Regions from separate parts of the Desulfitobacterium metallireducens DSM 15288 genome, predicted to be linked through region 1. Evidence: riboswitches for the same ligand, from Rfam matches in the RefSeq annotation. Region 1 holds a riboswitch; each other region holds the start of a gene.
The links. Region 1 has a riboswitch for cyclic di-AMP ahead of DESME_RS06020 (C40 family peptidase). Riboswitches for the same ligand answer to the same signal wherever they lie in the genome.
Positions count from the first base shown of each region.

Region 2: linked by a shared signal. The riboswitch ahead of DESME_RS09085 (KUP/HAK/KT family potassium transporter) and the one ahead of DESME_RS06020 (C40 family peptidase) in region 1 are both predicted to bind cyclic di-AMP.
Region 3: linked by a shared signal. The riboswitch ahead of DESME_RS09000 (C40 family peptidase) and the one ahead of DESME_RS06020 (C40 family peptidase) in region 1 are both predicted to bind cyclic di-AMP.

Region 1 covers NZ_CP007032.1:1,233,687-1,244,663, reverse strand. The annotation lists gene DESME_RS06045 (molybdopterin-containing oxidoreductase family protein) at 1-682, opposite strand, end outside; gene DESME_RS06040 (hypothetical protein) at 862-1,236, opposite strand; gene DESME_RS06035 (DMT family transporter) at 1,369-1,812, shown strand; gene DESME_RS06030 (hypothetical protein) at 1,825-2,364, opposite strand; gene uvrC (excinuclease ABC subunit UvrC) at 2,450-4,270, shown strand; gene DESME_RS06020 (C40 family peptidase) at 4,477-5,211, opposite strand; cyclic di-AMP (ydaO/yuaA leader) riboswitch at 5,218-5,345, opposite strand; gene DESME_RS15880 (HesB/IscA family protein) at 6,294-6,620, opposite strand; gene DESME_RS06010 (hypothetical protein) at 6,731-6,973, opposite strand; gene DESME_RS06005 (adenosylhomocysteinase) at 7,037-8,305, opposite strand; gene DESME_RS06000 (Mrp/NBP35 family ATP-binding protein) at 8,392-9,261, opposite strand; gene pepF (oligoendopeptidase F) at 9,370-10,977, opposite strand, start outside.
Region 2 covers NZ_CP007032.1:1,894,374-1,905,350, forward strand. The annotation lists gene DESME_RS09060 (class I SAM-dependent methyltransferase) at 1-690, shown strand, start outside; gene DESME_RS09065 (toll/interleukin-1 receptor domain-containing protein) at 964-1,659, opposite strand; gene dgt (dGTPase) at 1,788-3,194, opposite strand; gene DESME_RS09075 (tyrosine recombinase XerC) at 3,660-4,595, shown strand; partial or broken gene DESME_RS09080 (IS110 family RNA-guided transposase) at 4,742-6,023, shown strand; cyclic di-AMP (ydaO/yuaA leader) riboswitch at 6,762-6,907, shown strand; gene DESME_RS09085 (KUP/HAK/KT family potassium transporter) at 7,322-9,328, shown strand; gene arr (NAD(+)--rifampin ADP-ribosyltransferase) at 9,354-10,103, opposite strand; gene DESME_RS09095 (CDGSH iron-sulfur domain-containing protein) at 10,739-10,977, opposite strand, start outside.
Region 3 covers NZ_CP007032.1:1,872,352-1,883,328, forward strand. The annotation lists gene DESME_RS08955 (DUF4153 domain-containing protein) at 1-1,002, shown strand, start outside; gene DESME_RS08960 (hypothetical protein) at 1,061-1,750, opposite strand; gene DESME_RS08965 (ABC transporter permease) at 1,860-3,125, opposite strand; gene DESME_RS08970 (ABC transporter ATP-binding protein) at 3,125-4,057, opposite strand; gene DESME_RS08980 (D-alanyl-D-alanine carboxypeptidase family protein) at 4,521-5,768, shown strand; gene DESME_RS08985 (hypothetical protein) at 5,992-6,336, opposite strand; gene DESME_RS08990 (putative immunity protein) at 6,636-7,163, opposite strand; gene DESME_RS15915 (excinuclease ABC subunit A) at 7,370-7,531, opposite strand; gene DESME_RS08995 (YkvA family protein) at 7,524-7,919, opposite strand; cyclic di-AMP (ydaO/yuaA leader) riboswitch at 8,099-8,232, shown strand; gene DESME_RS09000 (C40 family peptidase) at 8,231-9,538, shown strand; gene DESME_RS09005 (YolD-like family protein) at 9,876-10,253, opposite strand; gene DESME_RS09010 (Y-family DNA polymerase) at 10,240-10,977, opposite strand, start outside.

The DNA.
Region 1 (10,977 bases):
CTAACCCCAGTGCCAAGGCCCCATCTGATCCAGGAAGGATTTGATAGAACTCGTCCGCCCATTTGGCTGTTTTATTTAGGTGAATATCGATAACTACGATCTTCGCTCCGTTTTGACGGGCTCGATTCGCCAGCATGGCTTGGTGCAAATTTGTTTCCAGGACATTGATCCCCCAAAAAAGCAGAAAGCGTGCTTTTACCGTTTCAAGCGGGTTAACTCCTCGAGACGCACCATAGGCCATTTGGTACCCGGCGCTACCTGCCGCTGAGCAAATCGTTCTTTCAAGCTGAGTTGAAGCCAGCCGATTAAAAAATCGACGGTCCATGCTGGCTTTATTAATGATTCCTTCTGTCCCAGCATATGAATAGGGCAAAATGCACTCTGCTCCGTGTTTATCAATCAAGGTTTGCCATCTCTGCGTAATCTCATTCATAGCCTCTTCCCACGAGATTCGCTCAAATTGTCCACTTCCTTTGGGTCCACTTCTCCTCATCGGAAAAAGAACACGATCAGATCCATAAATCCGTTCTACATAATATTTTGCCTTTTCACAAATCACCCCTTGCGTCACAGGGTGTAAAGGATCTCCCATAATTCTTTGAATTCGACCTTGACTGAGTTCTATTTTCCAAGCACAAGTATCTGGACAATCATGAGGGCAAACGGAATACTTGAACTCCACGGGATCCACCCTTTCTTTGAAAAAATGCACCGCATCCACGCAGTGCATTTAAACCTCTAATCTCTCAAAATTATAACATAATTTATAACATAGACGAAAATAATATACCTTAGTGACAAAGTAGAACCATAAAAGAAAACTCGGCTTCCGCCGAGTTTCAGAGAATGAACGTTACACTTCTACTGAAGATAACTACCATAAATTGCTCTTTGTGTTTTGATTGCCTTTCTTACTTCATTGGCAACTCGCCACGTTTCCTGATACTGCGGAGTCAACAAGCTCAGTCTCCCATTTGTCTTATCAATCAGAATGTCAACAGAAGGTTTCCTGTCCTGAGCCTTTTCACCAGGGTGTAGAATGTCAATTCCCACTTTATTTTCATCATATTCAGGTGGAACTAAGTAATTGAGCACCTCTTCTGTGGCTTCAATAAGTTCGGTAACTTGGTCTTGAGGATATCCTTCACGAAGCAGGATATCTTTAACTTGACTCAGAGGGTGATCAAGAGTGAGTAGCATCTGGGCCCGTTGCACAAGATTATAATCAATATCCACGAGACGCCACCTCTTTTTTTAATTGTTTTACATCTTCATTTTCCCCCTTCCGATGAAAACGAATACAAGCTAGTTCTTGTCGAAGTTGGAGAACTTGTCCATCCATTCAAATAATTAAGCAGGAGGTTTTTTATGGCAAAATTTTTATCATTTCCCTTTCTTATTGCAGCTGTATCGGGAATAGCGATGGCCATTCAAGGTTCCTTAAATTCCGTGCTTCAGCAAAAAACGCATCTCTTAGCCGCAACTTTTGCAGTTCATCTCATCGGTGTTATCGTGGCCTTCATCACTGTTCTCGTCTTTCGCGTACCTATCATTCAATATAACTGGGTTTCAATCCCATGGTATCTTTATCTTGGCGGAGTTCTCAGTGTTCTAATTATTGGCTTAGTGGCTTTCAGTATTCCTAAAATCGGCGTGTGTAATGCGACCACAGCTATAATTATTGGACAAGTTGGTGCGGCCATCATCATCGACCATTTTGGTTGGCTCGGAGTTGAACGCTTACCCTGGAATCCTTGGCAAATTCTAGGCTTAATTCTCTTTGCTGCCGGTGCAAAATTGCTCTTTGACTAAATCTACATCTCATCATGTTTTTGTTCGAGTATCAATCACGGCCATATTGGTTATGATTGAATAAACTTCCTCACTCACCGTAAATTTAAGTATTTGCCCATTCGCGGCAAGAATTACTGTATTTTTAAGGTCAGCCTTGGTATCTCTGCTAATCAAATTGGTCAGAAAAGTATAGGTTTCATTCGTTACTGAAAGCTGGTTGAATTCTCCATCAGACACAAAGATAACCCAATAACCCGTCGAAACCTCGTTCTTATTCCCATATAGTCCTGTGAGCACATTAGAAGAATATCCTGAATTAAGTATGCTTGAGGTATCCTGGGTAAGATTGCTCGAATCTAGCTCTAAGCCGTAACTATTCAAATCACTTGTCAAATTACCCGTATCTGTGGTAACTGCTTTGGTTGGATCGGTTATACGAGAATAAACATCTTTAAAAAAATTAGGAAAGATAAATAATCCCACAACACCTATGATCAATACCCAAAATGCCAAAGCCTGCATGTCCTGCCACATATCGTTACGCGGGGGACGTCCCCAGGAATTCGGCATAATCATCCCTCCCCATCAATTTAGAGTGTCCTCTTAATAATATACGAATAAACCTCCGCCGTTATGATATGGGGGAGGCTAAAACTTGCATCCGTTCACTTCACCCACTAGAATGATAGAGAGGTGTGTGGAGATAATGGAGATTTTACGCCAAAAATTAAGTTTATTACCTGAGAAACCTGGAGTCTATTTGATGAAAGACGCAACCGAACAAATCATTTATGTCGGTAAAGCTAAAATTCTTCGAAATCGAGTTCGTTCCTACTTTACAGGTTCTCATAATGGCAAAACTCAACTCATGATCAGCCAAATCGCTGATTTTGAAACAATTCTCACGGAATCTGAAGTTGAAGCCCTTGTCCTTGAATGTAATCTTATCAAAAAATATAATCCGAAATATAATATTCTCTTAAGAGATGATAAATCTTACCCCTTTATCGCTATAACCGAAGAGTTACACCCTCGAATTATGGTGACACGAAAAGTAAAAAAAGGATCCGGGAAATACTTTGGGCCGTACCCCAATGCAACTGCAGCTAAAGAAGCTTCTCGTCTGCTAAACCGACTATTTCCCTTCCGCAAATGTCGTCATGTTCCGTCCAAGCCTTGTCTTTATTATCATCTTCATCAATGTCTTGGTCCGTGTATTGAAGACATTCAATCTAGTGCTTATGAACAAATGCGTAAAGAAGTAACCTCTTTTTTAAAAGGAGATCAGCATAAAATAATTACTCAACTCGAACAGAAGATGCAGGATGCTGCAGAGGCCTTAGAATTTGAAAGGGCTAAAGAATATCGCGATTTAATCGCCGATTTGCGAAAAGTCGGTGAAAAACAAAATATTACCCTCAACGATTTTGTGGATCGGGATGTCTTAGGTTATTCTGTCACTAAAGATCAAATCTGTATTCAAGTCTTCTACCTCCGTCAAGGCAAGTTGTTATCCCGAGACAACTTTATTTTTCCTTTCTTTGAAAACCCAGAAGAAGCTTTCATTTCCTTCGTAGCTCAATTTTACACAGACAAGATCACCCTTCCTCAGGAAATCCTTGTTCCGCCAATTGATATTACGCTCTTATCTCGGCTCTTTCCGATCCTAGCTCCCCAAAAAGGACAGAAACGCGACTTAGTGCATATGGCGATGGAAAATGCTAAAAAAACGTTGCATGACCAAATTACACTTGAGGTGCGACATATCGAAGAGAACCTGCAAGCTTTAGATGATTTGGGGAAATCGTTAAATCTTTCTGCTCCCCGTATCATTGAATCCTTCGATATTTCAAATACTGCGGGTACAAACACCGTTGCTGGCATGGTTCAGTTTTTGGACGGTAAGCCCAATCGCCATAACTACCGTAAGTTTAAAATTTATCCGATGGCCAATATGGACGATACCGCAGCAATGCGCCAAGTTATAACCCGCCGCTATAACCGCCTTAAACAAGAAAACTCACACCTCCCGGACCTGATACTACTCGATGGAGGTAAAGGACAAATTAGTGCTGCTCTTGATGCTCTCCATTCCCTCCAGTTAAATATCCCCATTGCGGGTATGGTAAAAAATGATCATCACCAAACAGCAGGTTTGCTCAATGAAAAAGGACTTCCTGTTATAGTTGAAAAGAATTCGCCTACCTTTCATTTATTAGAGCGCATCCAAAATGAAGTTCACCGTTTCGCGATTACCTTCCATCGCCAACAGCGCGCCAAAAATATGATCCTATCCGAATTAGATGGAATCCCTGGAGTAGGTCCCAAACGTCGTCAAACCCTTCTCCGCTACTTTAAATCAACGGCTAAGGTTCGTACAGCCAGTTTAGAAGAGCTCCAGAAAGCAGGCTTACCCGCTCAGATTGCCGAAATCATCTATCAGCACTTTCAGGAGGAAAAGAAACGTGATTCTTAATTATCGTGTGGAACTGTGCCGTGAGTGCTATTTTAAGCGAACCCAGCAGTGCACTAAAACCGACTTTTATATTCATAATTTAACATCTGCCGAGCCCGGTGGGGAGTGCTCTGGCTATAAACCAGTTCCCTGGCTTCCCAGTCAGCTTTGAGAAAGGCATAAAAAGAGAGTAGCAAAATTGCTACTCTCTTTTTATGCCCTCTGTACTAGTTTGTGACTCTTCTTGCTCCCATATAACGGGAAGCATAGTAACTCTCCGATAAACTTGTGGTTCTAACTCCACTGTTTGAGGCATGAACGAAACTTCCTCCACCGACATAGATTCCAACATGGGAAGCTCCCTGATCATAAGTCGAGAAAAACACCAAGTCTCCAGGTTGTAATTGATTGCGAGAAACTGCAGACCCTACTCCAAATTGAGCGTAAGAAGTACGTGGCAAACTTATTCCTGACCCTTTAAACACATATTGGGTATAACCAGAACAATCAAAACCGCTCCGGCTTGTTCCTCCAAATACATAAGAGGTACCAATAAGGCTCATTGCGTTACTTACCAATTTGGAAGAATCAGTACTGCTACTCCGAGATACTTGTGTTTGTTGTTTAGTTGCACTTGCAACTTGCTTTGGCTTACTTGCAGTTTCTTTCTTCGTTTCAGTCTTTGCAACTTCTGCCTTCCTGTCTTCAGCTACGGCAACTTGGACTTTTGGAGTAGGCTCAGCCTGTTTAGTCTGAGTTTTTCCCGCTGAAGCAATTATTTTGTTGCGTGTTGCTGAAGCTGAATATCCAGACACAGAGTTTGATGATAATACTATTGTCTTCAAACTAGTCGTAGGTTCAGCAGCCTGGGCAGGGTAATGTGCACCCATTAAACTACTGAATAGCAGTACGCTGGACAAAGTCATACTGCCCACCCACACTTTACGTGAGGATGAAATCATTAAACGGAATCCACCTTTCTTTGCTTACGAGGTTAGTTGACGGATTCGGGCATCAAGGTGTAAAGCCCTACGCAATCACTTGCGATTCACCCCATAGGAAATCCCCCGCTCTGTAGTCTCAGCTCACAAGTGATCTAACCCTACAGAATTCAGCAGAACTGATTATTTTATTATTATTCGATAAAGAGCCTTAAATTCCTCCATCTAATTTATGGTAATTTAAAGTTAAAAACCAAAAACACCTCTCATAAGAGAGGTGTGCCTTTGGGCTTTAGGACATCAGTGAAAAAATATTACGGCTTAGGTCAAGTAGGTTTTCCCGCTAAGATCCCCAGGTTTCCCTTGAGGCGGTTTCCCTTTTCTCTTAACCTGAGGTGTTACCAGCACTCAGAACTTGATCGCCACTGAGACCGCACTTCAATCCTCACTGATTATCGTTCTAGAAGTTTTCCTTGACACTCCTTAACAATCTAGCCTCTTTTGCAGAAAAGAATTTCCGGCAGACTGAACTATATCGGCCAACATAGTCCAAGTCCCTCTCACCTTCCCAACTTTTCCACCTCAAGGCAGGCTACGCTGCACTAAGTTCCTTCCTAATGCAGGTTCATACCCCAAGCCGTAACCCCTAAAGGAACCACGTACTTAGGCCTCCACGGTTAAGGGTAGCGCCCGCATGCCATTGCGGATCCCCCTGAACCTTAACTCCCAGCAGCAACCCTCGACTGGGCGTCGTAAGCCACCACCAGGAACTTCATCGGTATGCCCTCGGCGGATTCTTAGGCCCGCCTTCGATTGCCATTTCGTGCACTAGAATAACGCACCATTGCCCAAAGGAATAATAAATACTATATCTATTTTACATGGTTATATGAAACTTTAAAACTGGCCTCTATCTATTCATACTCAAGAGAATCTCTAAAAATGAATGCAATCATGACGATACGTTTAGAAATATTAACCTAAGATTAAATATCTGCTAATCTCTAATATTCCCCAAATTTGCGGATATACCCTAAAAGATTAATATAAACACCATATAAGCAAAATAAATAAAGAGCTTAAAAAGCTCTTTATTTAATGAATTAACTCCCGCAACTGCTGCAACCCGAATCACAGCCACCACCAGGATTATTCGTTTTGATTTCGAACCCACCACCATACTGAGACTCTACATAATCGATAACTGCACCTTCAAGATATTCTGTCAGTTTATCCTCAGTAAGGATCGTGACTCCAAAACCTTCATCTACAATATCATTTTCATTCTTTGACTCATCCAGAGTCATGCCGAAATTCGGCCCTCCTCAGCCAAAGCCAGCGACATAGAGACGCAAGTAGGAATTATCTTTATTCTGACTTGCAATAACCTCTTTCACCTTCTGGGCTGCGATTTCTGTAATACCAACCATAACTCAATCGCGCTCCTTTTTTAGAATCATTTTAATTAGTTTGGATATGAACTTATGATACATGGAATTTTGCACAATGTCAAACTGATTCTTTAGTATAAGATGACATTTTAAACAAGTTTAGCGTCATTACCTGGTTTTAGATCCTTCCACAAGCGTTTAATTTCCATTTCAACATTGGCCGGTAAATCTTGGGCATTTTCTTGAAGTCGATTCATTTGAAATTTTACTTGTTCGACGAAATTCGAATTTTCCGGCCAAATAATATACGCTTGAGTTTGAGAAGTAAATGTATTTTTTATAAGTAAGATAAAAACAACAACAACCAATAAACGCCATAAGGTTTTAAACAATGGATTATCCGACCTTTCTCTTCAAGATAATCCTAGTATAACCCGCCAGCATGACGTTTAAGCTTAACCATGAACCCAGTTGGATAAATAAGATTTCTGTTCCTCACTTAAATCATCAATTTGGAGACCTAATGCTTCAAGTTTAAGACAAGCAACACGTAGATCTGCTTCATGAGGGACGGGATACACTTTTACGGGCAAGGGTTCAGCTTGTGTTGCTAAAGCATACAAAGACAGAGCCTGGAGAGCAAATGTCATGTCCATAACTTCTGCAGGATGACCATCCCCAGCCGCCAGGTTCACAAGCCGTCCTTCAGCAAGCAAGAAAAGCTTTCTCCCATCAGCGAGTTTAAACTCCTCAATATTTGGGCGAACAATACGGGTCTCGCTAGCTAACGCCTTCAAATCATCTTTGTTAACTTCAACATCAAAATGACCAGCATTAGCAAGGATCGCGCCATTCTTCATGACCTCAAAGTGCTCACCGCGAATAACATCTTTATCTCCAGTCACTGTGACAAAGAAATCTCCTCGAGTTGCGGCTTCGATCATTGGCATAACTTGAAAGCCATCCATCCAAGCCTCATTAGCCTTAATAGCGTCCACTTCGCAAACAATAACACGAGCGCCAAGACCTTTGGCCCGCATAGCTACACCTTTACCGCACCAGCCATACCCCGCTACGACGACAGTTTTACCCGCAACGACGAGATTGGTAGTTCTCATAATGCCATCCCAAACTGACTGACCCGTGCCATAACGATTATCAAACAAATATTTCATTTGAGCATCATTGACTGCAATCATTGGGAATCCAAGTTCTCCATTTTGTTCCATCGCTTTGAGTCGAAGAATACCCGTCGTGGTTTCCTCAGCTCCACCTTTGACCTGAGAAATGAGTTCTCTTCTTTCCCGATGGATAGTTGAAACAAGATCTCCGCCATCATCAATGATGTAATCCGGTTTAAAATCTAGCGCTTGATGAATATGTTGATGGTATTCCTCCGCCGTTGCTCCATGCCATGCATGAGCCCCAATTCCTCCCTTAACTAAGGCAGCAACAACATCATCCTGAGTAGATAGAGGGTTACTGGCAACTACCGTAACTTCTGCACCCCCGGCTTGAATGACTTTAGCTAAGTAAGCTGTTTTAGCCTCTAAATGTAAGCAAACAACGACTCTTTTTCCTTTAAAGGGAAGTTCCTGTTCAAATTCTTTACGTAATTGATTTAAAACCGGCATATGCCCTTGAACCCATTCAATTTTAAGTTGACCTTGAGGCGCTAAATCGATATTTCGTATGGTTGATTCTAACACTACTGACAAAGCCATTTCACCTCACTTCTTATTTCTCCGCTTTGGGAAAAAAGGACCTGCGTCAAAACGCAAGCCCTAACTGTTCAATTTTCCGTTTCTCCTTACTGAGCTGCATCCTCAGACTTAGCATGAGTATTATCTTTAGCCACTTCTTCAAGCATTTTCTTGACAATCTTATCAAAGTTATCGGTTTGATAATCTTCAATTTTACCAAGATCAGACATGCTGGAGAGTACAGGATCAATAGGCAACTGTCCTAAATACGGGATTTCATTCTTACTCGCTTCTTCTTCACCCTTAGGTGCACCGAAAATCTCAATTTTCGTATTACAGTCTGGGCAAGAGACGTAAGCCATATTTTCAACTAATCCGTAGAAAGTTGTCTCATACTTTTTAGCCATTTTAATCGCTTTCCGAACGATCATACCCGCCAATTGCTGAGGACTTGTAACCATAACTACCCCATTAACAGGAAGACTTTGGAAGATTGTAATCGGGACATCTCCTGTCCCTGGGGGCAGGTCAATTAATAAATAATCAAGTTCTCCCCACACCACATCCGTCCAAAATTGTTGAACTAATTGAGTAATAATTGAACCTCTCCAGATAACTGGATCGTCCTCATTCTCAAGCATTAAGTTCAAGGACATCACTTTAATCCCGCCCTTACTTACAGGGGCAGTCACGCCAATTTTATTAACATTGGCCTTTTCCGTAATTCCAAAGATTTTAGGAATGCTCGGTCCGGTTATATCCGCATCCAAGATGCCGACTTTATAACCTTGCCGCATTAAACTTACGGCTAACATACTCGTCACCGACGATTTTCCGACTCCACCTTTACCACTCATAACCGCAATTATTTTACCAATCTTGCTGGCTTTTTGCGCTTCAGTTAATTGAGGTTCAGTGGAACAACTACCGGTTGTACAGCTTCCAGCAGCTGAACATGAACTACACGCTTCACTCATTGTTCATCCATCCTTTCTTCCAGGCACATATTCCCCCAAGGGGTATCTGCACATTAATATTCGTCCATCTTATATCGTTTGTCAAGGTTCTCTCAAACTTTCCTGAAATTATTCCTCAAGAACTTTTTCCAAACGATCTACCAACCCCTTAAAGACTTCCAAGGCCTCTTTCACGGGACCCGGCGTTTCCATATCTACCCCTGCTTTGCGCAAAAGTTCAATCGGATAATCTGAGCTTCCACTCGAGAGAAAAGATAGATAACGTTTTACTGCCGGTTCACCTTCTTGAAGAATTTTACGAGCAAGGGCAGTTGCTGCAGAGAAACCTGTTGCATATTTATAAACATAGAACGAATTATAGAAATGCGGGATTCTTGTCCATTCTAAAGCAATCTCCGAATCAGAAACCACGTCTGGACCGTAATACTCCTGATTCAATTTCAGGTATTGTTGCGACAAGAGATCTGCCGTCAACGCTTCGCCATGCTCTACCCAAGCATGGGTATTCTGTTCAAACTCAGCAAACATCGTTTGCCTAAAGATCGTCCCCCTGAATTGTTCTAAGTAATGATTGAGCAGATAAGCGAGCACCTTAGGATCTTCTGTCGTCTTTAGGAGATGTTCCATAACAAGAGCTTCATTTAAAGTTGAAGCAACCTCAGCGACAAATATTTTATAACCGGCATAAAGATGCGGTTGAGTTTGATTTGATAAATAGGTATGCAGGGAATGTCCCATCTCATGAGCGATGGTAAACATGGAATCTAATGTATCCTGATGGTTTAGTAAAACATAGGGATGAGAGCGATACGTTCCCCAAGAATAGGCTCCACTCGTTTTACCCTGATTCTCATAAATATCGACCCAATGCGAATCAAACCCTTCATTCAATATCTTGAGATAGATTTCTCCCAAGGGTTTAAGGCCTTCACGAACCATTTTCAGTGCTTCTGGATAAGGAATCTCCATTTTTACCTCTGGGACGATCGGAACGTATATATCGTACATATGAAGTTCATCAAGTCCCAGCATTTTTTTACGGAGACGCATATAACGATACATTTCCGGTAGATATTCACGAACCGTCTTAATTAAAGCATCATACACAGTGAGCGGAACCCGATCATCATCCAAAGATGATTCAATTGCCGAGGGATACTTTCGAACTTTAGCAAAAAAAGCATCTGCTTTGACATTGGCATTTGTGGTCGCCGCCCACGTATTGATTTGCTTTTGATAGGTGTGATACAGCGTTTCAAAAGCCTCTTTTCGAACGATGCGGTCAGAGCTTTCCATAAATTGCGAGTAATTTCCTTTAGTTAGCTCGACTTCTTGCCCTTTCTCATCCTTAATTGATGGGAATTTGAGATCGGCATTATTAGCCATTCCAAAAATCATACTCGGCGCTTCTGCCATTTCGCCTGCTTCTGCTAATATCTTTTCTTCAGCTGTACTTAAAACATGTTGCCGTTTGCGCAAAATGTCTTCTAAAGCATGATCGTAAATTTCTAACTTAGGGTTAGTCTTGCTAAATTCCGCTAGCCTTTTCTCCGGAATCGCCAATAGTTCAGGAACCACGAAGGCTAATGCACTACCCAACTTAACTGAGAGTGCTCCTGCCCGGTCGGTCATTCCCTGATAGAGAGCTTCTCGGTTATCCTCATCTCGTCTCATGCGGGCATATGTATAGATTTCTTCTAGATCTGATCCAACTCC
Region 2 (10,977 bases), 660 kb from region 1:
CCATCTCCATTGGGTAGAGCAGTATTTGCAGAAAAATCACTTGAAAATGCTGTTCAAATAGGTGCGAAGCAGTATTTAATTTTTGCTGCCGGATATGACACATTTGCATATCGCCAGCCTGACTGGGCATCAAAAATACAAATCTTTGAAATAGACCACCCTGCTACCAGTGCGGACAAGCAAAAACGTATTCAATTAGTAGCAGCGGAAAAGCCCGCCAATTTACACTATGTGCCTGTGGATTTCAAAGAAAACAACTGGCAAAGCAATTTACTTGCCTGTACAGAAGAATTTGATGTAAACAAAATCAGCTTCTGTAGCTTGCTTGGAATAAGCTACTATTTGTCTAAGCAGGTTTTTACAGAAACAATCAACACGATTTCAAGCTTTGTGCCAAAAGGAAGTAGTATTGTTTTTGATTATCCCGATGAATATACCTATACCGACAAAGCAACAGAACGTGTTAAAAAGCAAACAGCGATGGCTGGTGCGGCAAAGGAAAAAATGCTTGCAAGCTATTCTTATCTGGAGTTGGAAAAGCTATTAGTTGATAGTAATTTCTTAATTTATGAACATTTGACACCGAATGAAATAACAGAGCAGTATTTCAAAAAATATAATCAAGCGAACCCAGAGCGCCCAATGACAGCTTTTGATAATGTGAATTATTGTTTGGCTGTCAGAAAATAAAAACAAATACTAGAAAATAAGCATAACTCTGTATTTCCAGTTAAATGCGCATAATTCTTATAATGTGCAGTTCACAAAATAGTTCGGACTGCTGAGTTTGCTTATACTATACTTGTCATTGCCTAGAACGTCCGGCGGCTTGCACTACCTTTCAAGCGAGCTATAACTTTCAATTTCACACTACCTTTTTTCTTCGGGGTTAGTGCAACCGTTGTGCAAAACCGCTCGTTATCAGCAGCGCTATTCGTCCATAGAGTTTGATTTTTTTGTCGTTTATGTAGTAACCAATTCAGCTATTTTAGCCGCAACATCTGCCATTGATTCTTCAATAGTACTTAAGCCACTTCGCGAGCCAAGTAACGGACTAACTTCACGTAAATCCTCAAAAGTCGTATTATGTACAATAGGGACAAGCAAATCACGAGCTAGCAAAGCTGAAAGTTCTTTATCTGCTATTCCTTCTCCCTCAACACGTTTAAGAAATGAAGGCGTAACTAATACAATACCGACACGAGATTTTGCCAACCCTTTATCAATTTCACGAAGTAAAGATGAACCTAAAGGAACATCCTTTTCACTAAACCAAATAGTTACACCTTTTGATTCAAGGAGATCGTGTAATTCTTTAGCTGCGCCTTTACGGTCATCCCAAGCGTGACAAAGAAAAACATCTCGTAAATCTGGTAATTTCGAACGCTTCTCAACATTATCACGCACAGGGGTAAGTGTTCGAATTTCCGCAGAAGTATATAAAATACTAGAACCAACTAAAGACCAACGTGCTTTCGTCTTAGTTTGTCCGCTAACACTACTACGACTTGTAGAACTGTTTGATGATGAAGAATACGGTGAAGAATATGAGGAATAAGAGTTGTAACCTCGATAACTACCTCCACCTCCACATACTGGGCAGCTTGCCCTTCCACTTGCCGTGCGATGACCGTAAACTGGTGCTGTACATCTTGCCATAGTTTTATTCCCCCTATATTTTTTTAAGAAAATTATATCCGTTTGTGTTATTGATAACCCCTAAGTCAATTCTTTACATCATGCATCTGTTTGAACTTCCCATTATTTACATAATGGGAAGTTATTCTCTATACTCGCAATAGATTGATTCCTTCTAACATTTGGTATGTCTCCAACGCAAATTCATCTGTCATGCCACTCACATGATCAACAATCAGATGAATTCTCAACCACCATTCATATACCAAAAATTCTTCAGTTACTGTCTGATCAAGTTTGTCAACAGCGTACCAATATGCTTTTACATATCGTTTACCGAGTCTGTTAAACAATCGCTTTTCAACATCAAAATTGTCCACTTCCTTTTGCTTCGCGATTTTTTCAAAGATGGAATAAGGTAATTTAAGTATTAGCTCATAATGCCTTAATATTCCAGTTATGACTGCATATCCGGTTAATTCAATACTTTCGGCTTCAATAGAGGTATACAAAACTTTCTTTGATACTTTCTTTATGGTACTTAAAACACGGCCCATTCCATCATGAGGTATTAACTCTTTAGCGGTTCCGTTATAGAATTCCTCATGATTATCTATATAATTTTGAATTGCTTCTTGCACAGCTTTTTTGGACCATGGAATGGAGATATCATGATTAAAGTTATCAATATGATCAGGAATTTTGACCGGACAGGTTACTTCACGGTAATCCTGAGTCCAAGATTCTCTAAACTCATTAAGAAAGTCTTGCTCGGTTAGTATTCGTTTTTCAATACCGTCTGATATATCGCTCAAACAATAAGCTATATCATCTGCAGCCTCCATAATGTATGTTAACGGATATCTGTGATGTAATTCTAAATTAACCTCGGAGCACATTTTTACCACTAAAGATTTTTCGGTTTGAAAATATCCCGCTTTTTTTAAAATTCCATTATCTCGATCCTCACCTGCCGCTCTGGAATATTTTAAAGCACAGAGTAAAGTTGCATATGTTAAATTCAAACTAAACTCATCGCGTTCAGTGTGTAGTCTCGTTATTGTACGAAAGCCTTGAGGATTTCCGTCAAATTCTTCAAAATCACTCATGAGTAGAGAGAATTTAGTGTTCTGAGATATTACTTCTGTAGGTAACTTTGGTAAACTATTTCTTGCCCAGTCCTGAATAGCTGCCTCACCGAAATGCCCAAATGGAGGATTCCCTATATCATGTATTAAGCAGGCATTTTCAACAATAGCGACTATATAAGGCACAGAACGAATCGAGATAATGTTTTTGTTAAATAAGCGTTGAGCAATGCCATTTGATAAAGTTCTTCCCAGATCAGAAACTTCAAGTGAATGAGTCATTCTTGTTCGTACACTTGCATTTGGTTCTAAAGAAAAAACTTGAGCCTTTTGCTGAAGTCTCCTAAACGATGAACAATATAGTACACGTGATCTGTCGCTATAAAATTCATCAATTTGAGCGGATCTTTTTACCGTTGATGAACGCTCTCGGTTAACACTCAATCTATTTTTATAATCATACTTCATTTCAATACTCCCTCTCGCCTAAAGATATATTACTGACCTATCAATTTTTAATAATTTTATAAAAACCAACTGTGCTTCACATTATTGCTAAAAGCCAAGGAAATTTATAATTTAATCACATCAATATTTATTCTCCTCGAAACTTATCTATAAGCATGTTAACATTATCCTAATGTCGAATACTCGTAAAAATGGTCGATGATAACGCATCGACCAAATGGGCAAACCTACAGATGAATGAATAATAATGACTTGTTTAATTACAATTGCCATTTAAATCAGCACCGTACAAAACATACACGAAAGGGAGCACTCTTGCGATCCCCCCGTTTTTCCAACTTCTGAACTAGACTAGTGCCCTTTCCATCCTACTTCCGCGAATTCTTATAACTCCTGGTTGTTATTGCTAAAATCACTTTATCTCCTGCTAAATAGGTCAAGACTATTGGTAAGGAGATGATTACTATGCAATCAAACAAAAGTTGTCCGCTTATCGAGCAGTATCTAGGATATCTTATAGTTATTAGAGGTCGGTCTGAAAGCACTATAAAAGAATACCGTACAGACTTACTTATGTTCTTTGAGCATGTTCTTAATTCCCGAGGCATTAGCTTAATCAATAGCGACTTCTCATTGGTAACCTTGGAATTCATTAAATCGGTATCCGTTAACGAGATGTACGCTTTCATAGCCCATTGTCAAACGAAATTAAAGTCTTCTGCCGGTACAAGGGCAAGGAAAATAATCGCAATACGACAGTTTTGGAAGTATCTAAAGACAAAAGTTCATCTTATTGATAACAACATTGCCGAAGAGTTGGAAACACCCAAGCTACCCAAAAGAATTCCCAAGTATCTTACCTTGGAGGATTCCGTCAGACTGTTGATCCAATGTGAAAAATCGCCGCGCGACCATTGCATTATCACTATATTTCTTAACTGCGCACTGCGGTTATCCGAATTAGCAAGCCTGGATATAAACCAGATAGATAGTGATGTGCTCAGCGTGATCGGCAAAGGAAACAAGGAACGAAAAATCTACTTAACCCCTGCCGCCAAGAAGTCGATCAATATATGGTTTCAAATACGAAATAGCCTTGATGTGCAAACCAAAGCTTTGTTTGTTTCACGAAACAAACAGCGGTTGACAACCAAGGCTATTCAAAACATTGTTAAAAAAAATGTTATTGCATCAGGGCTTGATCCTCAAACTATCTCGACCCATAAGCTGCGCCATACGGCCGCGACGTTAATGTATAAGTATGGACGTGTTGATATTCGGTCATTTCAACAAATCCTTGGACACGAGAGCGTGGCCACAACAGAAATTTATACCCATATTGATGACCATCAATTGCAGTCTGCTGTGAACTCAAATCCCCTTGCCATGATGTTTAATTAGCTTCTTCAGGATGGCTCAAGACGATTTGTAGCATTCCTGTAACAAGAAAAAATGAGCTTTGAAAAAAAGATGACCTCACGTTAAGCTTTGAGAGGACACACTGTTGGCCAACAGAATCCAATCAAAAAATACCGGAGGTCATCCAGATGAATTTTACACAAAACGAGAAACTAAATCAACTTTCAGAAAGTAGTATTGTCATTGGAGTGGACATCGCAAGCGAACTTCATTATGCCAGAGCTTTCGACTGGCGAGGAGTAGAGCTAGGGAAAGTATTCAAGTTTGCAAACACTGCAGAAGGATTCAAAGACTGCTACGCATGGATTGAACGGCTAAAAAGGCAGACACATAAGGACTCCATAATAGTAGGCGCAGAGCCAACCGGCCATTACTGGTTCAATCTAGCATCATATTTTAAAGAGCAAAGCATTAAGCTAGTCCTGGTCAATCCATTTCACGTAAAACGTAGTAAAGAACTGGATGACAATCATCCGAGCAAAACGGATGCCAAGGATCCTAAAACAATCGCTAAGCTGGTGATCGAGGGCAGATTCAATGAGCCTTACATTCCGGAAGGGATCTATGCGGAATTGCGAATAGCTACGGCTTGCAGAATGCGCATACAAAGGATATGAATAGCATAAAAATCGCATCCAGCGGTGGCTAAAAATATACTTTCCCGAGCATGAAACGGTGTTTGCTAAATTTGATGCCACAAGTAGCATGCTGGTGCTGCAAGAAGCCCCTCTACCCAGCGATATTGAAAAACTTGGAGCAGAAGGAATAAACCAAATTTGGAGGGACAACAAACTGAGGGCAGTGGGTATGAAAAGGGCTAAGAGCCTGTATGAAGCTGCTCAAAAGAGCATTGGTTGCACCGAAGGAGAGTTTTGTTCCCGAATGGAAATCAAGCTATTACTCCAAGACTATCATAATAAAACAGCACAATATCAAGCGATCACAGAGGTCATTGATGGTTTGTGCAGTCAAATACCAGAAGTAGCAAAGCTACTTGAAATTAAAGGTGTGGGACTGGTTTCAGTAGCTGGTTTTATCTCTGAGGTTGGAGACATTAGACGCTTTAATTCTCCGAAGCAGATTCAAAAACTTGCCGGATTGGCCTTGCGAGAAAGCAGCTCAGGCAAGCACAAAGGACAGACCACGATCAGCAAACGGGGGCGAGCGCGACTGAGGGCAATTCTATTTCAAGCGGTGATGCCACTAGTCTCTAACAACACAGAGTTTGCAGAGATACATAAGTATTACACGACAAGAAACAAGAATCCTCTCAAAAAGAAACAATCGCTAATCGCCTTAAGCTGTAAACTGATTCGGGTATTCTATGCAATATTAACGAAAGGCATAGACTACGACCCGCAAAAGCTAATTAAAGACATCCATCGTCCCGTTGAGTATTTAGCAGCGTAACAGAAAGTGCAAATAAGCAGTTCTGTTGGTAGGCGTCACCACAGAATGTACCCAAATCATAGTAATCTAACAAGATAAAAGAGCTGGTAGTCAGTCAACATATTATCCATTAGAGCAAAGACTCGGTTTTGTAGCATTACTGACACCCAATCATGGATAGGTGGAACGAAGGAATTTAGGGCAGATGTGTTAATCTTGACCCTGTTAGACATGGGAGGTTTACCACCGTGAGTATAGTGGGTTTACAACGGCCAACATATTAAAAATAGCAGACGTTGGCTTTGCCATACTCAGTTTCTCTGAATTATGCATTCTATGCGAATTTTATCCGTGATGAGCTTTTTAGGTAAGTTAGGAATTCTATGAAAACAAGAGAAAATCAAAGTAAATCCCAAGATATTATAGGGAGGATAATGGGAACAATGTATCGCCAAATGGTTGTTCCGCTACATAAGTACGATGTGCAACCTCGGAAGGAACAATTCTTAACAGTTGTATAATTGAAGAATCCGAATAATTGGAGAACTATTAAAGGGTCTTGAATAGACATGTCAATCAAAGTTGAACTTAATGATTTCGGGTTAAGCACATGAAAGAAAAATGCAGATATAATGCACGTTACTAATAATGAAAGAAATTCCAGTAAAATCTAGGCCTTATTGGAGAATTTGAAAGGTTTTTATTCAAATTCGGTTCTATACAATCCAATATAAAGGGATTATTATGAGTAGAAGTTGAATAAAGCCAGCGCTGAATTCTATGGAAGCGGGGGAACCAAGTCTGGGCTATCAATTAGCCAAATGGGGTGAATCACTGAATGTGACGGGTTATTCCTTTCAATCCGAATCCGACAGCTAACCTCGTAAGCGTTGAAAGGGGGTTAAAAGCAAACCATACCCTTTGGTTTGTTATACACTTTGACATTAACCCCAAATGGGGTTTTTCTTTTTTAGGAAGCTAATAGCATGGAATTCATTTTAAAAGTTATAAAAGGAAGAGAATAATAAACTTGTGGCTAATCGGGAAAACTTCATGCGCGGACTACTTGAGTAAGACTGCTCAAACGTTGAAGGTCGCTCTGAATGGTTCGCCAATATTTTAAGGAAGGCATTGCCGGAGTTTAATCTGTCATAGGTAAACCGCACTCTGTATTACCCCCCACACTGTATTTACTAAATACGCTGAAAAAACTCACTTTCAAAAGTAATACAGCAGCCTAACGGCAACTGCATGAAGATCATTTTGTTTATTCAATAATATCACTGATAAATTGATATGAAGGAATGAAGGACAAAATAATGGAAAAAGCATTAAATATCTACAAGGAACGGCCATTAACCTTAGCCGGTATGCTCGTAACAATCGGTGTTGTTTATGGTGATATTGGTACATCACCCTTATATGTTATGCAAGCATTAGTTGAAGGGAATGGTGGATTAAAATCCCTTTCCAATGAGTTTATATACGGTTCCCTTTCCCTTATTTTCTGGACTCTTACCTTACTTACCACGATTAAGTACGTCCTAATTGCACTCAAAGCAGATAATCATGGAGAAGGTGGCATCCTTGCACTGTATTCATTGATTCGAAAGATGGGTGGCTGGCTGATTGTTCCAGCTATGATTGGGGGAGCAGCCCTTTTAGCTGACGGTGTTTTAACTCCGGCAGTTACCGTCACAACTGCTGTGGAAGGTTTAAAAGGGATTCCGGCCTATGCGAATAGCTTTGGCTCTAGCCAATCCACTGTTATTTTGATTACCATCATTATTCTTTGTGTCCTATTCCTCATACAACGAACGGGAACGGAGATCATAGGACGATTATTTGGACCCATTATGATTTTATGGTTTACCATGTTAGGGATTCTAGGTGTTATACATATTTTCGGAAACCTTGATATCTTAAAATCATTTTCTCCCTACTATGGAGTTAAACTGTTGTTTAGTGACGAAAATAAAGTCGGGTTTGCAATCTTGGGCAGTGTATTCTTGGCTACAACAGGGGCAGAAGCGTTATATTCGGATCTAGGACATGTAGGACGAAAAAATATTTATGGAACTTGGCCTTTTGTTAAAATTTGCTTGCTGCTCAACTATTTTGGTCAAGGGGCTTGGTTGTTACAGGTTAAAGATAATCAGGGGCTACAAAATATTATGGACTTTAATCCGTTCTTTGAACTAATGCCCCATAATTTTCGTATCATTGGTGTTGTCTTTGCTACTTTAGCAGCTATTATTGCTTCCCAAGCCTTAATTTCCGGATCCTTTACCCTTGTCTCAGAGGCCATTAAGTTAGATCTACTGCCGAGATTAAGAATTAACTATCCAGCGATGTCTAAAGGGCAAATGTACATTCCGATCGTCAATTTCCTCTTAATGATTTCTTGTATCGGAGTGGTCCTATTCTTTCAAACATCGACACACATGGAATCGGCTTATGGGTTAGCTATTACAATTACGATGCTGATGACCACAATCTTATTGTTCAATTACCTTCTTCAAAAAAAGGTATCCAGGGTACTCGCACTCCTCATGGTTATCATTTTTGGAGTATTGGAAACTGCTTTTTTCGTCTCAAGTGCCGTAAAGTTCTTTCATGGCGGTTTTATAACTGTGATTATTGCTTCTCTCATTTTAATTCTGATGTTTTTATGGTTAAAAGCGACACAGCTTGAACAAGTCGTGACGAAAGAAGTTTCACTGGAAGATTATATTTCTAAGCTTGATAATCTAAGAAAAGATGAACATATTCCAGTATATGCCACGAATTTGGTTTATCTAACCAGCAAATCAAAATCAGGGCATATAGATAATGAAATCATTTATTCGATTTTAGATAAGCGGCCAAAAAGAGCAGAAGTTTATTGGTTTATAAATGTACAGGTAACAGATGAACCAAGGACAATGGCCTACACCGTAGAAAACTTTGGAACCGATTATGTTTACAAAATTCAACTGCGCTTAGGATTTAGGGTTGAACAAAAAGTGAGCACGTATCTAAGACAAGTTGTTACAGATCTAATGGAATCCCACGAACTAAAACAACAACCGCAAATGTATTCTACAAATGTAGTAAATCGTAACGTTGGGGATTTCTGTTTTGTTTTAGTCCGTGAAGAACTTGCTCATGATACCAACCTTCCTTTATATGAACGATTAATCATGCAATTTAAACTCAGCATAAAGCAAATTACGGTTTCCCCTGTGAAATGGTTTGGGCTCGAACATACGGATGTTAAAGTTGAACACGTCCCATTGCGTTTAGGAACCACTCGGCCAATCAAACTCAAGCGAGAACTTCTATAAAATCAAAGGGTGCTTTGCTTTATGCTCAGTTAATAATCTCGCCCTTGTTTTTGGCTAAATTTTCGCGCCATTTGTGTCGCTCGGTCGTTGTCAGTTTCGTCCACTCTGTTTCTTCACCAATAATTCTTAGAGGTTCTTGTGAGCGATAAGAACGTGTTAAGTTACCCGGAAATTTTTTATCCGTAACATTTGGGTCGTTTTCAAATTCACCTGTTGGTTCTATTCTATAAACGCGTTCTCTTCCTTCTCCTTTTGCTAATGCTGCTGCAAGTCCTGCGCCATTTGCGTTAGCAGTGAAATAAATGTGGTTCATTTTAAGCTCAGGTTTGTAATTTGAATTACCCCCCGCTGTCAGTAAATCACCAACTTGCAATTCTGCCTTTGTTCCATGATAAAATGGTCCCTTATCAGAAGGCGCACCCTTATAGGAATTTGATAATTCATAATTTCTACTTGCATTATTAGAATCACACAATTCCTCATAACATTTGGCAATGTTTAAATATAACGTTGAGAATGCACTTTTGACATTTTCATCATTTATATTTAGTGCACACCGTAATGATGTTTCCATCCATTCCAATTTGTCTGTAATACTCTTTTGTTGACGAGCGAAATGATAAGCTGCAATAAATCTTTCATAGTCGTCTGTTGCTTCGTGCCATGCTTTATTAAACATCGTGGTTGCATCTTCAATGTTTCCACTATCTTCTAAATTAATCCCCATCATACAGAGTTTAATAACAACATTATTTGGATCAAATTTTATATCCATTTTATTTTCCCCCCTGTAAAGTTAGCTCATCAGATAAGCCATGTTCGTACCATCAATTGCCACCGCTATTGCTAACGGATTGTTTTTGGTCAATTCTACCCTGGGTTTACCATTGAGATAAAGTTGAACCATTTGATTTTTTAAATTCGTCTGTAAATGATCTTCGTTCCCGCTTGATCATAGCAATCTCCTCGTCTTTCAATATTGGTTTTAAGTTTACTAGGCCTCAAGAGAACTGTCCATTTAAGTGTAACCTATCCACATCGAGAAATTCAAACAGTTAAGGTCAATAGCTAAAATAGGGTTATAGAAATATTAGTGATTGGAGAAAAAAGGAGGAAACTTGCCATAAGCTTTGCGGCGGTGTATCCGTTGGCGATACTGATTTGACAGACTACATTCGGGAACATATACCAGTCGATAACCTGTTAGTTTTCGGGGGTGGCCGTGAAGAAGTTGATGAATAACGTGATAACAAACGCGGAGAAATAAGTCAAATTATCCTTCGTTTTTAGCAGAAAATCAGTCACGACTTGGCAAATCCAGATCGTGACTGATTCATTTCCGGAAGGCACTTTATGCATAAAAATTGTACTCCAATGAAATTCGGAGTACAATTTGCAAGTTTATATTTATTACAGATTTTGGTGTGAACCATCACAATATGGAGGGTTTTTGGTGTGCTTACAAGCACATAAGTACGCTGTTTCATCTTTCTCAGCAGTAAATGCCATAGGTGTAAATGAAGTGTCTTGATGGGCTCCGTTACAAAATGGCTGATTATCGCTTTTGCCACATGTGCAATAATAATACGTTTCACCCTTCTTGAGTTCTACTGGTATAGGCGATTTCCCCGCAACAACAGGTTCATCCA
Region 3 (10,977 bases), 640 kb from region 1:
CTTACGATCCCTTTGTTAATCATCATCGTTCCCCTTCTAGCATCCGCCGATGATGTCTTCCATCATTTTATTGATCAGATTCCGAATCTATTTCAAGCCATCAACCTCAGTTATTTTATTCCCCAATTTCTTATTGTTACGGTGGTAACCTGCCTCGTTTTTAGTTATATTTGGAGCCTCTTTTATTCAAAGCCTAAATTCGGAAAGGGAATTTCCAACCTAGAAATTCTCTCTCCTGGCAAGTTTCTCGATCCCATTACGGTCACAACTCTATTGATCGTGATAGACGCTCTTTATGTCTTTTTTATCGCCATTCAATTTTCCTATCTCTTTGGGAGTCTAACTGACAGCCTGCCTCATGATTTCACATTCGCCCAATATGCACGCAAAGGATTCTTCGAACTGGTTGATGTGACTCTCATCAATCTTGTTCTTCTGATCGGAAACATGTACTTTGTTAAAGCCTCTGGGAAAAAGTTGGACAGTGTTGTGAGAATATTAAATACAATCCTGGTGATGAGCACGTTCATTATGTTGTTATCGGCTCACTTCAGAATGTCATTGTACGAAGATGCCTATGGCTTTACCTATCTGAGAGTCTTAACCCATGCTTTTATGGGGTACCTTTTTGTCTTGTTTGTCGTATCTTTTATTAAAATATGGCGTCAATCCATACCCTTATTCAAATCTTTTGTTGTCATTTCGATTGTTGCCTATACGCTGCTGAACTATATTAGTGTAGATAAAATAATTGTGAAGGAAAATATCACGCGCTACACCGAGGGAAAGCCCATAGACGTCTACTATTTAACAACACTTTCTTATGATGCAATTCCGCCGCTTGTAGAATTTATGGATCAAACTCACGACTTGAGTTTGATCACATCGTTCAATAATGGTCTTAACAATAAAAAAACAATGCTCAATCAAGAAACACCTTGGCAGTCTTTCAATCTTTCTAAGTACAGAGCACAGGAAAGTCTTAAAGAAAGTTTTAAATGATCCGCACGTCAAAACCCTTAGACTTTGGAAACTCTATTATCGAAAAATATGAAGAACTTTATATACCGTGGTAAACCAGTTCGGAGGAGTTCGACTCGTTGTATAATTCATACTTAAAGGTGTCCCAGTACCAGTGAGTATCCATTATCTTTTCTCCATTAGTCCCTTCTTCTAATGGAACGGTAATCTTTTTCGTGATGTTTAAAATTTGGCGGTTGCCAAAAGTTTGGTACGATTCATCGAATTCGAGAAAGTCTGCTTGAACGTATTCCTTTAATGACTCAGGCAAATACATTCTCACTTTGAAATTGCTATCATTTCTGCCGTAGTCTGTTAGTGACAAACTAATACTGAGGGTTGCTTGGTGTTCATTTATATCTGAGAATGAGAGGTTCGAATCCTTTATATCAATTGACTTAAGTTCAACCTTCATTGCCTGGAAATAGGCATTTTTAGCGAGGTCTAAGGAGCCCTTCATGAGAGGAATTACCATTAAGAGCACAATGATAACGATGGCTATTTTGTTCTGTATACCTATGGGTTCTGTTTTAAACAGCCCTTTTATGGCAACGATGAATAAAGCTAATGGAACTATTGCTGATATGAAAAGGACTGAATTCTCAAATCGTATGGGTTTGATGATATATTGCATAATGGAATACGAGTCACGGGGGAGCTTGTAGGTTAAGAGAACCGATATGAAAATTAGACCTAAATACTTCATCAATTCTTTGATATCTTTAGTCATATCAGATCCTCCTTAACTCTGTTCAACCAAATCACCTATTTTATATCCTAATTCTATAATTCTTGGAAATTACCTTTAGAAATCAACATTCAAGCTGTCACTAGCGCCTTTACCGTTGCCGAATCAAACGTCCGATTTGTCGCCAGGAGACTTTTCCATTGAGAAGAATGCAGACTCGGTAAAGCTTCCCGCCTATCCAGATAAAGAGAATTGTAGAGATGATGAGATCTAAAATTCCAAGGAGGACATAGAACGTAGGAATTGATGTTAACACGATGCGAGCAAACAAGACCATCGGAGTAAAAAACGGAACATAAGATAGCCCGGCAATCCACGGGTTATTCGGGCTGGTCAAGGTAAACATGGCAAGCAAAAAACCGATAATAACTAAAAAGGTCATCGGACCCACAGCCTGTTGAAGGTCCTCAGTACGGCTAACCGTTGCCCCGATTCCAGCATACATAGCCGCATATAAGAGAAATCCTAGGATAAAGAAAACCCCGAAATAGACCAAATAAAGCGGTTCAATCGTGTTTATTTGAAGGCTCATTCCTGGGACCAATGCTATACCTTTCCCTTTTAAAGCGAGAAGGCCAAGTCCCGTCCCAATCCAAAGAAAATACTGGGTTAACCCTACAGCACCGATCCCGATAATTTTGCTGGCCATCAACGTCATGGGTCTAACGCTAGCAACCATCATTTCCATAACTCGACTGCTTTTTTCCTCAACTACGCCATTAGCTACGTACGTCCCATAAACGATTAACGAAAAGTAAAGCATAAAAAGGAGAAAATAGACCAGGGTCATATTTTGAGTTTGTTGTTCTTGAGTTGCTGCTCTAAGCCCCTCCGCTTGTGTTTCAAAAGGAATCGGGGTCAAAATTTCAGTAAGCTGGGTTGAAGAAAGGCCACTCTGTTGAATGCGCTCCTGAGTCACCATCTGCTGTAGAACGGTTTTTACCTTAGTAGATGCTCCTCCCATTTCAATTTTTTTTGAGTGCCAAATTACTTTACCCGGTGCTTCTGGTGAAGAAAATTCAACAACAGCTGAAATTTTACCTGTTAAGAGTTGGTCTATTGCTTCTCTTTTCTTCGTTGACCAATTGGAATCATCAGCATTCATGATTTGGAAAGAAAATTCCGGTTCACCGCTAGGCAGTTTATCCTGAAGGTTTTTCTCTAAAAAAGGAGTAACCCGTCCGCTCGTTTCAAGAACAATAATTTGCTGTTTATCTGCAGACTTAATCTTATCCATGATGGCGGGGGCAAAGGATAACCCCAAAATAACAACTAACCCTAAGAGCGTGGAGAGAATAAATGTTTTGCTGCAAACTTTCTCACGATATTCTCTCTGAAATAAAATCCAGAATTCCATCAAATATCCCCTCCTACTAAACGAATAAAGGTTTCATTCAAGGATGGATAGCCGATCTCAAAGTGTTGAACTTGTCCTTGCTCTAGAGCGCCTCTTAAAATTACTTGGGGATCTACCCCTTGTGGAAGTTCAAATTCGATGTCATTTAAGGTGTGAGAAGATCCATCTTCCGATTTATTGTTTCGTATGAAAGGTTTTTCTGGTTTAATCGGAAAAGCCTTGAGAAAATCCAATGAGCCTTTGTATTTTAAGTGAACCATTTGACGGCCCGATAGCTTTTTAATGTTCTCTACAGAACCATGAGCTAAGACCTGCCCTGCCTTAATAATACAAAGGGATTGGCAGAGTTCTTCAATATGTTCCATCCGATGGCTCGAGAAGAGAATTGTTCGTTTTTCTGCTGCAAGGTCTCGAAAAGCTTCTTTGAGGAGTTCGACGTTGACCGGATCAAGCCCAGAGAAGGGTTCATCAAGAATTAGGAGTTTCGGTTGATGCAAAATAGCAATAATAAATTGGACTTTTTGCTGATTCCCTTTGGAAAGTTCGTTCGTCCTCTTCTTCAGTAGATCTTCCAACTGAAACCGATTAGACCAGTAAAGAATACGTTTTTCGGCCACAGAAGAAGATAATCCTCGAAGACGAGCAAAAAAGCGCATTTGGTCATGAACATTCATTTTGGGATATAACCCCCGCTCTTCAGGAAGATATCCAAAAGTTCGGGTCGTCTCCAATCGGACCTCTTTTCCGCTCCAAGTCACACTACCCTGATCGGGTTTAATAATATCCATGATCATGCGCATTGTCGTTGTTTTGCCTGCACCGTTAGGGCCAAGGAAACCAAAAACCTCTCCTTCAGGAATGGATAGATTAAGATTATCGATAACTCGATTTTGACCGAAAGATTTATGGACAGCAATTAAATCAAGAGACATCATTCACCCTACTTTCTGTACACCTAAGATTTAGATATACACAAAAACTATATAGACTTAGCCTATAAATCATACCAATCTCTATAATGTCTTTCGGCAAATCCTCACGCATTTCCTCTAATTTCCATATGTTCTTTCAATTGGGACGATTACAGGCATGGTGAATGCTGAAACACCGCTCTGGTATCTACAGGAGCGGTGCTATTTATTTGAGTTTTTTGCTGTTCAGAAGCGATCTGCTGTATCTCTGTTCCGCATTCATTTAGTTTTTAATAATTTTTGTATAATATAGTTAAAGTAAAGGTTTATGAACTTTGGAAGTTGTGCTAAAGTGGCTCGATGATCGACGTCCTTATCCAAAATATGGACGCAGCTAAATTCGGCAAATGCGTTGTCGAATTGTGCATTATCAATTAGAATTGTACATGTACCATTAAACATTATTAGCATAGGAGGTCTTCTTATGACTCAGTCTCCCTCGACCCCACCCACTACGAAACGGCCTCAAATGCCGCCCCTTCCGATCAAAGGAATTCTCGTTTCACTTCTGGTCGTATTGCTTGTCGTAGGGGGATCTATTCAAATTACTCGCCCCGTCCCTCCAGTTGACGCCAAAGCTACCACCCAATCCATCACCTTGCCAGGTCAGCTTTCGGTATCGTTTCCGGATCAAGGCGAATCTGCCGTCGGTACAGAGAATTTGGGGGTCATTGCTTCCACTTCGGATCAATCTCCAGTTGCGATTGCCAGTGTAACTAAAATCATGACCGCTTATCTTGTCTTAAAAGCACACCCCCTAAAACCGGGTGAAGAAGGCCCCACCTTAACGATGAGTGCTCAGGATTTTGCCGGTTATCAAGAGGGAGCAAATAATGGGCATTCTGTCTTAAAGATTGCTGAAGGAGAACAACTCACCGAAAAGCAAATGCTCGAAGGATTGATGCTTCCATCCGGTGATAACATCGCTGATACCTTAGGCCGATGGGTTGCCGGTTCGGATCAGGCCTTTGTGGACAAAATGAACGAAACAGCAAAAGCCCTCGGTATGACGCAAACTCATTATGCGGATGCCAGCGGGGTTAATCCAGCAACGGTCAGCAATGCCGTCGATCAGATCAAAATTGCTCAAGCTGCCATGTCAGACCCTATCTTTCGTGAAATCGTGGCCATGCCGCAAGCAACGCTACCTGTTGCAGGAACGGTTTATAATGTGAACTCCATGCTTGGCAAGCATGGAATCGTCGGGATTAAAACGGGTTCCATGACAGTCGCCGGCGGTAATTTTGTGTCGGCAACACCTGTAAAAGTCGGCAGTCAAACTCATTATATTATTGGAGCGGTCTTAGGGCAAAAAACACTGCAATCCCTTCAAAGCGCTCTCGATGCCAATGCTAAAATCCTTGACCAGGTCCGACCTCAATTTAAACTCTATCCCTTAACCGAACCGGCTGAAGGATTTGGACAAATCACCACGGCTTGGCACAGCAGCAGCCCTTTAAAAGCAACGGAACCGGTCCAAATCTTTGGTTATCCGGGGATGAAGCTTACGTACTCCATCAATATGACTCAAAACCCATTACCGATCAAAGCTAATCAAGCAATTGGAACATTAGAAATCGAACAAGCAGGACAGACCGTTCTCGAAGTCCCTCTAGAAAATTCACAGCCCATCAACGCGCCCGGATACTTCTGGCGGCTGATTCGTTTTTAATAATTTATGCAGCCTGACATCGTATTTCATACGGTGTCAGGTTTGTTTTTAGTTGGATTCATATACTCGACGTAAGGCCTTTTATCTTTGATTTTCATTTCTTAGCGGTTCTAAATGACATATCCTCATTTTAATTTGCTTACCAAATCACTTTTGAAAGGCAAAACATTGGAAGGGCTTGGGATTAAACCCAGGCCCTTCCATCTATTTGTGTTACTTTATTTCACTTTGGATAATGAGCAGTCTCCTTCGCATCCGCTCCCTCGGGCAAATAAATCCGGGTTCGAACCATTCCGGCAAACTCCCCGTCCTTAAAATAGCTACTATAGGTAATGACCATCCCAAAGGCTATCTTTGTAAAGGATTTTAATTCCCCGCTTCTAAACCGGGCTACAAAGTCGGCAATCTTTTGGCGATTTTCTTCCTTATGACACTCAACAGACCACAACCCCATCACGGGTTTTCCATAAAAATCTTCCTCGAAGGTATTGGCCCAGACCACATTAAAATCTGCATCGGTAACCAAAATTCCCGCTGAAATATCCTTGAAGACTTCACCAAAATCCATTCATATACCTCTCCAGTTCTCAATCAATTTCGCTAATCTTACTAAGAAAACACCAGCACCTAACAACTCAAGGAGTTAAATACTCTGCATAGGCAAAGGTAAAAGGCTCCGTACCCATACACCGATAGGTCTTGATGACTTATAGTTTTCTAGCGCATCTACAGCACGGTTTACTCTAGCCACGATTAACCCGGTCATTTTTCGCACCATTTCATTCCCGTGTAGCAGCTTCCTCAATCATCACTCTGAACCGTTTTGCTCAAGTTTCCTCGCGTTTGCCGCGTGTTATTCTGCCGATGTCAGCACTTCAAGTCAATTTTTGCCGGGTTCGGCTCATCATCAACGGCTACGGCACGGAGTGCATCAAGCATACGCCCGCATTCAACGGCGACACATTGCTCTAGCTGCTCCCACGGAACCTTGGTTCCGAGAGTGTCATATGAAACTGCTATCGCACCATAGAGCGCGAGTCCGATACAGTGCCGTGCTGAATGAATCGTCGACGCACACTGACCGATCGCCCTTGCGGCGGCTTGCGCAGCAGGCTTCCCATCGGCTTCGCGGGCAGCCGCGTGGCACTCGAGGATTTGCTTCTTAGCCTCTGGTAGTTTGATTTTCCCGGCAAGCCATTCCCGAGCGGCATTTAGCGCATTTTGCGGACGCATATCGTCTGGGTAGTGCTTGCTCCACAGCGGCAATATAACTCCCTCGGCATAATCAACCGCCCAATGCGCTAGTGTTGACTTGCTCTGCGTTTTAATCAATTTCACAAGCGACTGAATATACGGCGCGTTCCAGTCACTTAACATTTTTCGTGTTTTTGGCATATTCATCCTCCCATCAGGGGTGATTCCCCGGTCCATAGTGCCATTACTTCCTAATTTCGCTCCCGAGCAGTGCTTTCCCTTTATTGCTTATTTAAACATCTATGTTAAAGCGATTGAAGGGTGACCTAAATCATAATAGGATATGCTTCCCTATCAAGAAAAAAAGGAACACAATATTTGCGTTCCACATCAAAATAGAAAGTATTTTACACGTAATTTGCCGTAATTGACTCCTTGCAGTTTCTCAAGTCACCCGGTGTTCCTTTAAAAAGAATCTGACCGCCTCTGCTACCGCCCTCAGGACCCACGTCAATAATCCAATCGGCATGACGAATGACATCGAGTATGGCTACTAAAATTTCATGCATTCTTCCATTGTTCATATTTTCGTAAATCTGACCTTACTTGTCTTATGGCTATCGAAAGTACAAAAACATCATCAATTAAACCGACTCCAGGAATTACATCTGGGATCAGATCAACTGGTGATATAAAATAAAGCAATGCTCCAATAATAGCCGCGATAGATCCAACAGGTACTTCTCTGTAATTCCCTTTTACCCAATCACCTGCTATTCCAAACATAAGCTGAAGATCATGCCATATTTCATCAAGTGGGCCTCTACTTTCTTTAGCCTTTTCCAAGGCCTTTTTTATGGTTTCTTCAACCTTGCTTGGATTCTTTAAAATATCTTCGCCCTTACTAACATAGCCAGAGAACATATTGATTGCGGCACTTTCATCAAACTTTTTCATTATCCTACCTCCACTTTTATTTAGTGGAGTATAATTTCGACAAAAGCATCTATTTTCCTTGCCAAATTGTAAAAAACCATGTATCAAATCTTGGAAATAAAATACACTATTTACTAAATCGAATTTTACAGGATATTGCCAAGTTATGAAGAATATTAATATTAAATACATAAAGAAAGGAAGAATAGAAGCTGAATCTGGTTTTTCCAGAACGGGGGATCTCGTACTGGGGTGTATCGTGCCGTTAGGTGCGTAGGGCTACACCTGTGCCCAAACCCGTCAACTAACCTCGTAAGCTCAAAAGGTGGCAAATGTTTAAATTTAGTAATCAGAGCTTCAAACGTGTAATCGTGTTTCTCAGTCGTTTCTCACTCAAAGGTATTTCCTTTAAGAAGATTTCTCTGAAAAAGATATCTCTCAAAGACGTCTCTTTCAAACGTATTCCGTGGAAGTCTCCTCAGTTTATCGGCGGAGCCTTGATTGTCACAATCGTATTGGTGGGATCATCCCTCGCTTTTGCCCATCCCCCTGCCTATGCCTTATTGGTTGATTCCAATCAAAAAACCACTGAAGCAGCAACCCAACACGCAGTTGCCCTGAAAATTGATGGCACTACGGTTGCTATTTTAGCAAATGAAGATGAGGCAAACACCTTGCTCCAACAATACAAGGACAGTTTTGCCGATCCGAGTTCCGAAAATAAAATCGACTCGGTGAGTTTTGTTGAAAAGGTGACGATTGAGACGATGGACGCTTCTCCCTCGGAAATTCAACCCCTCGATAAGACCTTGCAACTTCTGATCGATGGCCATCTCACCACCAAGGAGTATACGGTTCAAAAAAATGACTCTTGGTGGTTGGTTGCTCGTAAGAATGATATGTTAACTAAAGATGTCCTCGCAGGAAACCCGGGGATGACCGAGAGTAGTCCGTTAAAACCCGGTCAAGTGATTAAATTGGTGGATACAACACCGTATCTCACTGTGATCAGCAAAGGCACATACACCGAAACCCAAGACATACCTTATAATACCGAAACCAAAACGGATTCGAGTTTGCGAAGCGGCCAAACGAAAGTCATCACTCCAGGGAGCAATGGATCAAAAGTAGTTACTTATGCCTATGAACAAAGAAATGGTCATGATGTCCAACGCAGTGTAACGAGTGAGCAAGTTACAAAACAACCCGTTACACAAGTCGTCCTTCAAGGACCGAAAACTTCAGGGGCTACGAACGTTAGTGTTTCTCGTGGATCTAATGGTTCATCACTTATCAATCACGCTATGAGCTTGATCGGAACGCCTTATGTGTGGGGTGGAACGACCCAAAGCGGGTTTGACTGTTCAGGCTTTACACAATACGTTTATCGTGGGTCGGGAATTTCAATACCCCGTACCTCCTATGCCCAATTTGCTTCTGGGACTTCCGTGAGCCGGAATAACTTATCCCCTGGTGACTTGGTATTTTTCAACACCGATGGACCTGGAGCTTCCCATGTGGGAATCTATATCGGTGGAGGGAGTTTCGTTCATGCCGCTAACCCCCGCCGTGGTGTGACTACAAATAGCTTGAACGAAAGTTATTACGCATCACATTATCTGGGTGCCCGTCGCTATTAAACGATAAAAGGACGTACGAAATCCTGAATTTCGTACGTCCTTTTTAGGTGGAGCCTTTGTTAGCTCTGTTTTTCAAAGCCTCCGTAATATCTTGCATTTCATTTAGATATGCTTGAGGGAATGTAACTTTTATCAAATTCTATTTAGCTCTAAATGTTCAAATACTTCTGACTAAAATTCTTATCATAATAGTCGTGTGACATATTATACCACAATAAACCTCCTTTTTTAGGAGGTTTATTGTATGAGTATTTATCACTTAAACCTGAGATGTAGCACTGAATAAATAGGTGTTATTAGCCACTAAACCGACTTATGAATTGTAACCTTGGTCACATCATAAAACTCCATGCCGCGAATCTTCTTCAGCTGTTTCTTCCATTGAAATGTCCAGAATGTCATCAAATGTAATTTTCGTATCAGCGATGCGCAAGATGCGGTTAACCACATTGAAAAGTAATACCTCACCGCTTATGGAACGATACTCACCATCACAGAAATAGGTAACAGTCGCAATACTGCCTTTTTGCAGCAAGGCAAGCTTCGCGTTAAGTTCGTCCGCCATCTCCTCGGACAGCTCCGTTTTCTGGACAATGCCAAGATCACGCTCTTTCTTCGCCAGAGCCTCATTGAGACCTCTTACGGCAGCAAAGGGCATAAACTGCTTTGCCCGCTCGGATACGGGCATTTTAGCTCTCGGTCTACTTGCTGCCACTCTTATGCCCTCCAATCTGATGGTTCCGCTCACGCGTGGTGGCAGCTTCTTCAAAGTTCATTCCTTTCAGAACAGCATCTTTGCCACATCTCTTCTTGATGCTGAGAACGGCCTTTTGAACCTTATGATTGCGTTCCACTGCTTCGTCCTGCGTATCAAAGAGGCTGAGCTGATGGTATCCCGTTTCAGCTGCCACATTATTGCAGGAGATGTTAATGCGCCGGACGGGTTTACTCTTATCAACGATTCGCTCATAGAGTTCAACAACCGCAGGAATCAGCACCCTATCGGCGCTGGATGGGGTTGCAAGCGATGCCGTTCCTTTTGCCGGGTCAGCACGGAGCGCGTTAGAGTAACCGACTTGTAAGGACACGGAGGCCGTCACAAGCTCTTTCTCTACCAGATCAAGGCAGAGCAAGTCCATCATTTCCCGCACAATCAGTTTGCCCTCATCGAAGGTATAATCCCGCATGAGAACCTGCCCGCTGGTAAGGCAGTTTGTTTTCGGCTTAAAGGCTTTTATATCCGCAATGGTCGTCGGCTCACGTCCCCAAGCATGGTCTATCAGTAGCTCGGCATCAATGCCAAATATCTTATAAAACATATCCTCATCAGCATGAGCGACCTGTCCCATTGTTGTGATACCGCGTTGCCCCAAGCGTCGTGCCGTTCCAGCACCGACGCGCCAGAAATCGGTGATGGGTTTATGGTCCCAAAGCGTCTT